Regions from separate parts of the Bacillus sp. UNC322MFChir4.1 genome, predicted to be linked through region 3. Evidence: riboswitches for the same ligand, from Rfam matches in the RefSeq annotation. Region 3 holds a riboswitch; each other region holds the start of a gene.
The links. A riboswitch is a leader RNA that binds a small molecule or an ion and turns the genes downstream of it on or off. The one in region 3 is predicted to bind S-adenosylmethionine.
Positions count from the first base shown of each region.

Region 1: it holds a riboswitch for S-adenosylmethionine, as region 3 does, so the genes downstream of both, BR72_RS15720 (bifunctional O-acetylhomoserine aminocarboxypropyltransferase/cysteine synthase) here and BR72_RS20670 (hypothetical protein) in region 3, are expected to answer to the same signal.
Region 2: it holds a riboswitch for S-adenosylmethionine, as region 3 does, so the genes downstream of both, BR72_RS02540 (methionine biosynthesis PLP-dependent protein) here and BR72_RS20670 (hypothetical protein) in region 3, are expected to answer to the same signal.
Region 4: it holds a riboswitch for S-adenosylmethionine, as region 3 does, so the genes downstream of both, BR72_RS25845 (YezD family protein) here and BR72_RS20670 (hypothetical protein) in region 3, are expected to answer to the same signal.

Region 1 is NZ_JQKQ01000045.1:14,974-18,117, forward strand. It holds gene metA (homoserine O-acetyltransferase MetA) at 1-513, opposite strand, end outside; gene BR72_RS15720 (bifunctional O-acetylhomoserine aminocarboxypropyltransferase/cysteine synthase) at 494-1,789, opposite strand; SAM riboswitch class I at 1,883-1,986, opposite strand; gene BR72_RS15725 (hotdog family protein) at 2,161-2,532, shown strand; gene BR72_RS15730 (chloride channel protein) at 2,748-3,144, shown strand, end outside.
Region 2 is NZ_JQKQ01000001.1:490,966-494,109, reverse strand. It holds gene metC (cystathionine beta-lyase) at 1-19, opposite strand, end outside; gene BR72_RS02540 (methionine biosynthesis PLP-dependent protein) at 16-1,128, opposite strand; SAM riboswitch class I at 1,389-1,508, opposite strand; SAM riboswitch class I at 1,710-1,820, shown strand; gene BR72_RS02535 (bifunctional homocysteine S-methyltransferase/methylenetetrahydrofolate reductase) at 1,892-3,144, shown strand, end outside.
Region 3 is NZ_KN050811.1:12,296-15,439, reverse strand. It holds gene ybaK (Cys-tRNA(Pro) deacylase) at 1-240, opposite strand, end outside; gene rraA (ribonuclease E activity regulator RraA) at 363-842, shown strand; gene BR72_RS20675 (hypothetical protein) at 1,167-1,358, opposite strand; SAM riboswitch class I at 1,506-1,604, shown strand; gene BR72_RS20670 (hypothetical protein) at 1,705-1,956, shown strand; gene BR72_RS26525 (NAD(P)H-dependent oxidoreductase) at 2,265-2,402, shown strand; gene BR72_RS20665 (hypothetical protein) at 2,399-2,767, shown strand; gene BR72_RS20660 (serine hydrolase domain-containing protein) at 2,808-3,144, opposite strand, start outside.
Region 4 is NZ_KN050809.1:184,769-187,912, reverse strand. It holds gene lysA (diaminopimelate decarboxylase) at 1-1,147, shown strand, start outside; SAM riboswitch class I at 1,308-1,416, shown strand; gene BR72_RS25845 (YezD family protein) at 1,485-1,628, shown strand; gene BR72_RS18185 (phosphoadenylyl-sulfate reductase) at 1,721-2,431, shown strand; gene sat (sulfate adenylyltransferase) at 2,604-3,144, shown strand, end outside.

The DNA.
Region 1 (3,144 bases), on a different contig from region 3:
TTCATGCTCAAATACCCCAAACATCTTTTGCTCAAGCGGATATTTTGGAACTCCGTAGTGATAATACAATCCTACTTGCGCCCCCCAGCAAATATGAAGCGTTGATGTGACATGTGCATTGGAATACTCCATAATTTGCTTCAGTTCTTCCCAATAATCTACCTCTTCAAAAGGAAGTGTTTCAACCGGAGCACCAGTAATGATGAGCCCGTCAAACTTTTCTCCTTCAATATCACGAAATGTTTTATAAAAGCTTGTTAAATGCTCCTGCGCTACATTTTTTGCTGTATGGGACTCCATATGAAGGAAATGGACATCAAGTTGAAGCGGTGTATTACCAATTAAACGAAGCAACTGCGTTTCTGTTTCTTGCTTTGTTGGCATTAAATTTAAAATAGCAATCTTCAAAGCACGAATATCTTGTGTTTCTGCTCGTTCTTTCGTCATCACAAAAATATTTTCATTTTGCAATATTTTACGAGCGGGTAAATCTTTAGCAATGATGATCGGCATATTGTTTTCCTCCAGAAAGTGCTGCTTCTAAATCAGCAATAATATCCGCCGCTTCTTCAATACCAACCGATAACCGAATCAAATCAGACGTCACACCAGCCAAACGCTGCTGTTCTTCCGTAAGCTGGCGATGCGTTGTGCTTGCCGGATGAATGACACAAGTTCTTGCATCTGCAACATGCGTCACCAATGTCGCTAGCTTCACATTACCAATAAACTGTTTAGCAGACTCAAGACCCCCTTTTATTCCAAATGTTAAAACACCGCTCGCACCCTTCGGTAAATATTTTTGTGCCAATTCATAGTTTTCATTATTTTGAAGTCCAGGATAATTGACCCACTCAACGCGTTCATGCTCAGACAACCACTGTGCAACAGCTAGAGCATTTTGACTATGACGCTCCATGCGAAGATGCAACGTTTCTAAGCCAACATTGGTCATATACGCATTGAATGGGCTCATACAATTTCCATAATCTCTTAATAGCTGTACACGAGCTTTCACAATGTATGCCGCTTGCCCGAAATTTTTCACATAACTCACACCATGATAACTTGGATCTGGCTCAACAAACTCAGGAAACTTACTCCAATCAAAATTCCCGCCATCAATAACAATGCCGCCTAGTGAGCTTGCATGACCATCAATATATTTCGTTGTAGAATGAACGACAATGTTTGCACCATGTTCAAATGCATGACATAAATACGGCGTCGCTAATGTATTATCCACAATAAACGGTACCCCAAGCTCTTTTGCCGCCTCAGAAAACTCTTTAAAATTCAGTACATTCATTGCTGGGTTCCCAAGCGATTCCGCATACACAAGCTTTGTTTTCTCATTTGCAAGGGCAACAATTTCATCAGCAGATAAGTTTGGATTAAAGAATGTGACCTCAATCCCTAGCTTCTTAAGACTAACTCCAAATAAATTAAATGTACCGCCGTATACTGTTGATGAGCAGAGCAAATGATCGCCGCTGCCACAAATATTTAAGACCGCTAGCATAATTGCAGCCTGCCCTGATGCCGTTGCAACTGCACCAACGCCGCCTTCTAACTCTGTAAGTTTTTGCTCAAACGCCGCAAGCGTTGGGTTCCCAATACGCGTATAAATATATCCCTCTGCCTCCAGATTAAAGAGGGCCGCTAAATCATCAGAAGTATCGTATTTATACGTCGTGCTTTGATAAAGTGGCAAAACACGAGGTTCACCATTTTTCGGCGTATAACCACCTTGCACACAAATCGTTCCTTTTCCCCATGATTCCCCCATTTCGCAATCCCCTTTCTTTTATAAAAAATAAAAAACTGCTTCTTTCCTAAAATAAGAAAGAAGCAGTTTAGATAAACGCTCGCCATGTAGCCTTTCTTATCTTTCAGGAAATACCTGCAGGATTTAGCACAATTCCGATTTACGGCTGTTGCCAAGGTTTCATAGGGCCCGTTCCCTCCACCTATTCTTGATAAGACTTATTCAATTACCGATGATTTTATAGAAAATATTACCTCATGTCAATATTTTTCTGAATGTTCCTAAAATATTTTATTATCTTTACTATCAAACTTTACCGAACAAAGAATATTCTGTAAAATTTAAGGTATGAATGATAATTCATTCATAAACGAATAGGAGGCGATTAATACATGAAAGTCGGGGAAATATTAACTTTTGAAAAATCATTTACGAGAGAAGATGTAGATCTATTTAGTAAAATTTCTGGTGATGCTGGTGATCACCATGTTGTTCCAGATGAACATGGCCGCGTCATGGTACAAGGATTACTAGTTGCAACATTGCCTACGAAAATTGGCGGCGATTTAAATTTTATTGCAAGAGATGTAGAACTTACTTTCTTACGCCCAGTCTTTACCGAAGATACCGTTCGATGTGAAGTTACACTGGTTCATCATGAAGAACAAGCAGATCGAATCATTGCTGTTTCAAAAGCAGAATGCTTTAATCAACATGGTAAAAAAGTGTTGGAAGGATCTTTTAAAGGGATTATTCGCCAATAACTAACACAACCTTCTTCAGTGGGGGATTCTTCATCCCTCACTGATAGAAAAACCACTCAATTAAGCTTTCCACTCTCCTCTGCTTCTCTTCTTTTTTCTCTCTACACCTTGGAACGAGATTTTATTGCCTACTACTGATAAGATATACAAATAGTATATATATCAGAATCTCTAAATTTGTCATAACACCATATAACATGAAGGAGACATAAAAAATGACGATTAGAAGAAGCACGCATTCCTTACTTATCATGTACGGTATGTTTCTAGGTTCCATAGTTGGTGCTACAGTCTGGTTATTTTTAGTTACCACAAATGCCGGCATTCAGTTTATTTGGGGATATTTACCAAAAGAATTTGCATTACCACCGTATTACACAATTTTTGTAACGACAATTGGTGGTATTCTTGTCGGACTCTCGCAAAAATACTTCGGTACATACCCGCGTTTAATGCCAGAGGTAATGGGTGAATATAAGAAAACAGGTAGGATTGAGTACCGTTTTGTACATCAATCTACAATAACAGCTGTTATTGTTTTAATATTTGGTGCAAGTTTAGGACCAGAAGCAGCACTCGTTGGAATTATCGGTGGACTTTGTACGTGGGTTG
Region 2 (3,144 bases), on a different contig from region 3:
TATCAAAGGAATAGCTCATATTCTCACTCCTTCTTTTACTCGTTTTAATGATCGCTGTAAGTCTTGAATTAAATCATCTTGGTTCTCAATTCCTACGGAGAAGCGGAGCAGACGATTACAAACGCCTCGTGCTGTGCGAATATCTTCTGGTATATCGGCGTGTGTTTGTGTTGCGGGGTATGTAATAAAGCTTTCTACACCGCCAAGACTTTCTGCAAACGTAATAAGAGAAAGAGATTGTAAGAACGGATCAACCCACGACTCTTCTCGCAGTTTAAAAGAGATCATGCCGCCTTTTCCTGGATAATACACATCAGTTATCGCTTCTTCTCCTTGTAAATAGGCAACAATTGCTTTGGCATTCTCTTCATGCTGCCTCATGCGCAGTGCTAATGTTTTCATGCCGCGTATTAAAAGCCACGAATCAAACGGGCTTAACACAGCTCCAGATGCGTTGTGGTAGTGAGCGAGTTCTTCGCATAATTTTACTCCTTTTGCAACAACGAGCCCACTTAATACATCGTTATGACCGCCTAAATATTTTGTAGCGCTATGCAGGACAATGTCGGCGCCTGTTGTTAATGGTTGTTGTAAATACGGTGTGTAAAATGTGTTATCAACAATAAGGAGCAAGTCGTGACGTTTTGCAACGGCAGCAACTGCGGCAATATCTGTTACTTGCATAAGTGGATTTGTTGGTGTTTCGATGAAAATGGCTTTTGTTTTCGGTGAAATGGCTTTTGCAATTTCTTCTATATGCTGCGTATCTACATATCTACATCGAACATCCCATTTTTTCTCGTGTTCTGTAAATAAACGATATGTTCCGCCGTACAAATCTTCAGATACAATCAGTTCGTCACCAGAGCAGAATAATGAAAGGACAAGAAGAACAGCGGCCATTCCTGAGCTACAGGCGTAGCCTTGTTCGCCGTGCTCTAAGTCAGCGATCGCACGTTCTAATAGAAGGCGCGTTGGATTTCCAGTTCGGGAATAATCAAACCCTGTTGACTTCCCAATTCCTTCGTGGCGATAAGCAGTGGAGAAGTAAACTGGTGGATTGACTGCTCCAGTTGTTGTTTCACTGCGATTTCCAATTTGGGCAAGCTTTGTTTCCATTGTAGACATAATAGAATTCCTCCTTAAACAGGTAAATCCATTTTGATTTTTCGACATTTAGATTGTTGGTATGAAGAAAAAAAGAGCCTGCACTTGCTTTCTCTTTTTGTTTGCATTTTACGTGTGGCAGAAGAAGGTCCGATTGCTTCTATGCGCGGCTAGATGCCCTCGCTCATCGAAAAAGAATGGTTTTTGTTTTTTAAAATTTGGATTTGTATGCAAAAAAAGCCTTCTAAGAAGAAGGCTTATATACGACAAATATAGTCTTCTTCTTATCTGTCAAATCATTTCTCAATTCGCTGGAATTAGCACCTTATTAACAAATAAAAAGTTTGTTAATGGTTGCTGAGGCGTCAAAGGGCCAGTCCCTCGACCTCTCTCGATAAGAATTCGAAATATGAAGTTTTTGATTATGTTTTTTACTTTACAACAAATTTAGAAAGAAATGCAACTATATTTTGAATAATTTTATTTTTCTTTCTTTTTGTTGACTTTCATATTTTAACATGCTAAATTAGTGAGAAAATTAACAAAGATTGCTAATAAGTGAACGGACGATGTTTGCTTTTTGAAATCATAAATGAATATAACTCTTATCAAGAGTGGTGGAGGGAAAGGCCCTGTGAAACCCAGCAACCTTCAAATTATATGTTTGAAACGGTGCTAAGACCTGCGGAACAAAGCGTTCTGAATGATAAGAGGAGGATAAAACGCTGTCCCCCTCTTCATTGAGAAGAGGGGGTTTTTATATTGAAAGAAGAGAGGGAGACATGTGAAACTACTAGATTTATTGCAAAGAGGAATTGTCATTGGGGACGGAGCGATGGGAACGTTTCTGTATTCTCATGGTTTACAAAGCTGCTTTGAAGAATTGAATATATCTGAACCAGAGCGGATTATTTCGATTCATAAACAATATGTTGCAGTAGGAGCAGATGTCATTCAAACCAATACATACGGAGCAAATGAAGGGAAACTTCGCATGTACGGTCTTGAGGATAGCGTAAAGGAAATTAACCGGGCTGCTGTAAGACATGCAAAAGCAGCAGTGACAGAAAAAAATGCAATCGTTGGAACAATCGGTGGAATGAAACATATTGGGGCAGTTACAACTACTGATATGGAGCGTGAGTTTATGCTCTTAGAACAAGCGGATGCCCTGCTAGAAGAAGGTGTGGATGGGCTATTATTAGAAACGTTTTACGATGAGTTTGAATTACTTCATGCAGTGAAGGTATTACGTAAACAAACAAATGTCCCTCTTATTGCGCAGCTTGCTCTTCACGAAGCTGGTACGACTCAAAACGGAAATAGTGTAGATGATGTATTGAAGCAAATTATAGAGTATGGTGCAAATGTGGTCGGATTAAATTGTCAGTTAGGACCGCTTCGTATGATCGAATCTTTTAAAACGATAGAAATCCCTAAATATGGTTACTTATCTGCGTATCCAAATGCTGGTCTCCCTAAATATGTAGAGGGCCGTTACGTATATGAAGGAAGTCCGGCTTATTTTGAAGAGATGGTGCCGGAATTTATTAAGCAAGGCGTTAGGCTACTTGGAGGTTGTTGTGGTACAACTCCTGCCCATATTGAGGCAATGAAGCGAGCGCTTGGAAATGAGCGTCCTGTAACAGCAAAAGAAGTTGTAAAGCGTGCAGAGGTTATAACTGCGCAGCGTGTAAATGTAGCAGATCGAATTACATTAGCAGAAAAAGCGAAAAAGGAAACGACGGTGATTGTTGAGCTAGATCCTCCTAAAACGTTGGATACACAGAGGTTTTTTGAAGGAGCAAAAGTGTTGAAGCGTGCTGGAGCAGATGCTATTACGTTAGCAGATAACTCTTTAGCATCGCCTCGCTTATCAAATATGGCAATGGGAGCGTTATTAAGAAAATACGATATCCCGATATTAACTCATTTAACATGTCGTGATCATAATGTGATTGGGCTGCAGTCTCATTTACTTGGATTAGCAGCGCTCGGTATGGAGGAAGTATTGGCATTAACCGGAGACCCTGCGAG
Region 3 (3,144 bases):
TTTACTTGCAGATGCTAACGCTTTTAAATTAAGCTCTTTATGCGAAGGGATACAAGCCATAATTACCCCGGTTTTATCGCCGCGAAGGACGAGTGTTTTAAAGACCTGTTCTAATTGCAAATGAACTTGCTCAGCGACATGTTTTGCATCTAAGTTTTCTTCATCCCATTCATATTCGTGAACTGTATATGCAATTTTGTGCTTATCTAAAAAACGACAAGCATTTGTTTTACTACTCATGTTACACACTTCCTTTTTTATTTCTTCTTTATTAGTATACAAAATTTCGCCAATTAAGACAGGGAAAAGAAGAAAGGACAAGAATATGTAACATAAATCGTGAAAAGGAAAGAGGGAACATGATGTGGAGAACAACTGATCTTTATGATGCGAATGAAACAGAAGTACAAGTATGTAAGCCATTACTTCAATCGTATGGAAAGAAGAAGCAGTTTCATGGGAAAATCGAGACAGTAAAGGTTAAAGATGATAACGTACTCGTAAAAATGGCGCTAGAGATGGTACCAGAGGGAACGGTATTAGTTGTAGATGGAGAAGGTTCAACAAATTGTGCATTACTTGGTGATAACTTAGCAAACATAGCAAGGCAGCGGAATTTAGCAGGCATAATTATTTATGGATGCGTTCGTGATTGTGCGGAGCTTCGGAATATCGAACTTGGCATTTTAGCGATTGCAACGATGCCAAAGCGAAGTGTGAAAGAAGGGAAGGGAGAAACAAATATTCCAGTGTCTTTTGGCGGAGTTTCATGGATTCCAGGAAATTATGTTTATGTTGACGAAGATGGTGTAATTGTATGTAAAACAGAAATTCATCAGTAGGAAATAATATAAGAAAGCAACAGAAGTGCTAAATGTGTTTATGCGGCACCCAATGCAGTTTTTATGCGAAATTTCACTTACGTATATAGTGAATAAAGTTTTCTTGTAAGGCATAAATATATACAGTAGGATCGCGACTTACATATTCGTTTGCCTTTTGAGACACCTCTTATTTTTATTATAAGAAGTGTCTTTTTTATTTATATAAATTCATTTTGAGGTGTAGAATTTGAAAATATGGAGGTATAAGGTTTATCATATCTGGCGAGAAGCCCCCCACCTCAAGCGCGCAAAGTGCAGAAGTGCACGGTAGGTGGAGGGAGTTCAATCTTGAGATAAAACTTCAGCTGTACTATCACATTGAAGCAGTGCATGTTGAACAGCTTGTAAAGATTGTTCAATGCGTTGACGATTATCTGATTTCTCAACTGTTTGTAAGGCATTTTGTAAACAATTCTTTGCTTCGTGTAATGCTTGACAAGAATCTTGAACGTGACCACGTGCATTTTTTTGCATGACTGTGCCTCCTTTGGTCTTTTACATTTTTAGTATGAACAAAATGGAATAAAATATCAGCGCACTTCAAAAAACAAATCCTGATTATTATGATGAGAATTGCCTTTTTTGGCTGTGTTCATTATAGTAAAAGATAAAGTGAATATTTTCTTATCCAGAGAGGTGGAGGGACTGGCCCAATGAAACCCAGCAACCGCGATGCAGGTGCTAATTCCAGCAGAACAGTTTTGTTCTGAAAGATAAGAAGGAAGAGATATAATCCGCTTCTTCTTATCGAAGAGGTTTTTTTATTGCAAAAAAACCGATAATGAAAGATGGACAACGAGAAGAAAGGAGCAAGCATACGATGACACTTGAGAAATATATTACACTACGTAATGCGATTTATAAATATATGGAAGAAAAGGAAAAGCCGATTACATTATTGGATATTCAACAACATATTGCTACTGAACATAAAGGGGAATTTGCAAAGAAGATGTTGCAGCAATTTTACATACTGCGACTGCTAGATGAGTTAAAGTTGGATGGGAAAATTACTTTAGCAGAGCAACATGAATGTATAGATGATAAGGGGATTTACTACATGGTAAAATAACATAGAGGGAGTTATTCTCCCTTTTTTATAGTAATATTTGCTTGGAAATTCATTTTTTGAAAAGAGTTATGTAGATAAAAAGACTGTGTTATGCAGTCTTTTTACAAGGAAATGGTGCTGAGTGTGTAGTGTCAAAAAATTAAATGTGCCCCCGAAAGATGGGCGTTTTCGGCTAACAAATAAAAAAGACACCATCGCCGAATAGGTGTCAGTTGTTTTGTCAAAGAGGCTTGCCCTTTGACATGTATTAGAATAGCATGTGAGTATAGAAAAAGTCAAAAGGGAATTAAAGGAAGGTGTCGTTTGCAATGAACATATTAATTGTATATGCACATCCAAATCCATATAGCTTCAGCGGTGCACTTTTGAAACAAGTGAAAAATTATAAACAAGAAAAAAGAGAGAAATGGCTACAAAAGGAATATGAAAAGGTAACAAGATTATGAAAAATAGGGAACTGATCTGCAAAATTGCGAATGTATGTAAAAGAGAAGATGATTTGTTTTGCTCTTATCTTGATTGTTTATTTTGTATAAGGGAGAAAAGTAAGCAATATTCTAAAGTTAAACAAGAAGTGCGAGAAGGGTATCTTATAAGAGGTGTTTGTCAGAGAGAAGTAGACATTTTAGTAGAACAAAGTGAACAAGTTGCAGATTTGTATATACCTAAGGTGCTCCGATGGGAATTTTTACAGGGAAATGTCCATTATATAGAAGAGATTTGTTCTATGGTATTTCAGTTAAAACCGTTATGTTTTTCAGAAGAACAATGGGAATATGTAATTACAATTATAGAAAAGGAGCTGTCATAAGGCAACTCCTTTTCGTAACGAAAACTTCGAAAGTATAAACTTAATTAGAGAGCTTATTCTGTAAGTATTCAGCGATTTGTAAATACATATCACTATATGCAAATTGTATTTCTCCAGTATGATTGGCATTAGAAGAAAAATGAACGATAACCATATGTGCAGTTGGATCGATATATAACCTTTGTCCATAACTGCCAAGTACTTCAAATGCATTTTGTTCGTTATGGGAGATCCACCACTGATCATGATAAGAATATTCCTCACCATCCCCAACTGGGAGTTCGTATTGGTTAATTTGTTTAATTTCTTCAATTATAGAGTGAGAAATAATTTGTTTTCCGTCATAGACACCATCGCCCGCAATCATCTCCCCGAAT
Region 4 (3,144 bases), on a different contig from region 3:
CTCTTATCAAGTAGCATATGCAAGCAAAGCGTTCTTGTGCATGGAAATGTGCCGACTAGCTGCAGAAGAAAATATGTCGCTTGATGTTGTGTCTAGCGGAGAGTTATATACGGCGCTGCAAGCAGGATTTCCGGCTGAACGTATCCATTTCCATGGCAATAATAAAACAGAAGAAGAGATAAGAATGGCGCTAGAAGCTAACATTGGGTGTTTCGTTGTAGATAATTTTTTGGAACTAGAAATATTGCATGATTTGGCAAAAGAATACGGAAAAGTTGTCAGTGTTCTACTTCGTGTGACTCCAGGAGTAGAAGCGCATACACATGAATATATTACAACAGGTCAAGATGATTCCAAGTTTGGTTTTGGTATTTCAACGGGGCATGCATTACAAGCAATGAAAAGTGCATTAGAAAAATCAAATTACCATGTGTTAGGAATTCATTCTCATATTGGATCGCAAATTTTTGAAACAGCAGGATTTGTTCGTGCAATTGAAGTGCTTCACAAATTTTTAGAATTAGTGAGAAAAGAAACGGATTACGTAGCTCCCGTATTAAATGTAGGCGGTGGCTTTGGAATTCGTTATACGGAAGGAGATACCCCGCTTGCTCTTGGTGATTATGTGCAAGCTGTAACAGATGCAGTACGCGAGCAGTTTACAGCTTATGGATACCCACTGCCAGAAATTTGGGTAGAACCAGGTCGTAGTATTGTTGGTGATGCAGGAACAACTTTGTACACAGTGGGTGCAACTAAAGATATTCCAGGCATTCGCAAGTACGTATCGGTTGATGGGGGTATGACAGATAACCTTCGACCAGCACTTTACGGAGCTCGTTATGAAGCATTGCTAGCAAACCGAGCAAATGAATCTGCCGAAGAAGTGGTTTCCATTGCAGGGAAGTGTTGTGAAAGCGGCGATATGCTCATTTGGGATGTCGCGCTCCCAAAAGTTGTTTCTTGTGATCTCTTGGCTATTTCTTGTACAGGGGCATATGGTTATTCCATGGCGAATAATTATAATCGTATTCGTCGACCAGCAGTTGTGTTTGTGAAAAGTGGAAAATCTCATGTTGTTGTTGAGAGAGAATCGTATGAGAATATTATCGGGAACGATCGCATACGTATAAAGGAATTTGTATAAAATGAAACTTCTATCAATGACGACTTCATCCCGCTACTGATGGTTAGCCCAAGAAGGAGTTTTTTAGGTGAATAACTCCTTCTTCTTAAAAAAATAAATTTTATCGGAAAACTAGGATTGAAAAAATTCAGAATTGTGTTAAAGTGAAGATATAATTAAATTCTTATCAAGAGCGGCGGAGGGAACTGGCCCGAAGAAGCCCGGCAACCTACTTTATAAAAGTAAGGTGCTACTTCCAGCAAAATGGAATCCATTTTGGAAGATAAGGTAGATACGTTACCGGAACAGTCTTTTCGAAATGGGAAAGATTTTTTTTATGAAAAAAGGGGGGCTGTTCATGGGGAGACGCGAACAATTTGAGGAAGTAGCAAGTAAGATTCAAGCGATGCTTGCTGATATGAAATATGGTTCAATTACAATTGTTGTGCAAGATGGTAAAGTGATTCAACTTGAAAAAAGTGAAAAAGTACGTTTGAAATAAGCATGCTGACTAGAAAAACTAGAGGCGGCTTTAATCTATTAAAAATAGATTAAAGCCGCCTTTTTATATGATTTATATGTAGGAGGAGAACGATGTTAACGTATGAAAATTGGCAAGATAATTTTGTTTCATTTCCAGAGGATGATGAAACGAAAGGTGCTTTAGCGACGGTGCGCTGGGCCTATGAACATTATAGGCAGGATATTGTGTATGCATGCAGTTTTGGGGTAGAAGGAATGGTCTTATTGCATATTATTAACCAAGTAAATCCATCTGCAAATGTTGTATTTTTAGATACAAATGTTCATTTTCAAGAAACGTATGACTTAATTAAAAAAGTACGAGAACGATTTCCTCAGTTGAATATTATTGAAAAGCAACCGAACCTTACACTTGGAGAACAAGCTAAAGAGCATGGTGATAAATTATGGGAACATAATCCAAACCTTTGTTGTCAATTAAGAAAAATTAAGCCGTTAGAAGAAGGACTAACAGGTAGGAAAGCATGGATATCAGGTTTAAGAAGAGAGCAGTCTGAAACGAGAAAAAATACGCAGTTTATTAATCAAGATCATCGATTTCAATTTGTTAAAATTTGTCCGCTTATTCATTGGACTTGGAAAGAGGTTTGGCGTTATGTATACAAGCATAATTTGCCATACAATCCACTTCATGATATTGGATATCCGAGCATCGGATGTGAAACGTGCACAGTACGAGTACAAGAAGGCAGTGATTTAAGAGATGGACGGTGGGCTGGCATGACAAAAACGGAATGCGGTCTTCATATCGATAAAAGCTGATAAAGTGAAACTTTAATCAGTGGGGGTTTTCTTCATCCCCCACTGATTATTAGTTGAACCAATCGGGCTTTTACGGGCAGTTTATCTCCCGCCTAACTTCTTTGCTTTTGCTGAATTTTGAGGCGGGAGTATTACTGCCCGTTAATGCGGGATAAAAAAGGAGGAGACGAGAATGAGTGATACAAAAGCAATAGTGAATCGAATTGATACAACGTATGAAACCGCACATATCGTAAAGGAAATTGAGTTAGATGGGGTGGCGTTAAGTGATTTAGAACTGATCGCTATCGGTGGATATAGCCCGCTTACTGGTTTTTTAGGGGAAAGTGATTATGAGTCTGTAGTAGCGGAAATGAGATTAACAGATGGAGAAGTATGGAGCATTCCCATTACATTGCCTATAACAGAAGAAAAAGCGAAAGAATTGCAAGTAGGAGAAGAAGTTAGGCTTGTAAAAGAAGGAGTGACTTATGGTGTGATTCAAGTTGAAGAGATTTACACGCCAAATAAAGAAAAAGAAGCATTCCTTGTCTATAAAACGGTAGAAGACGAACATCCGGGTGTGAAGAAATTATATGATCGTCCTAATGTATATGTAGGAGGAACTATTACACTTGTGAAACGAATTGAAAAAGAGAAATTTTCTGCATATTATTTAGAGCCTAGTGAAACGCGAGCGGAGTTTCAGCGGCGCGGCTGGAAAACAATCGTTG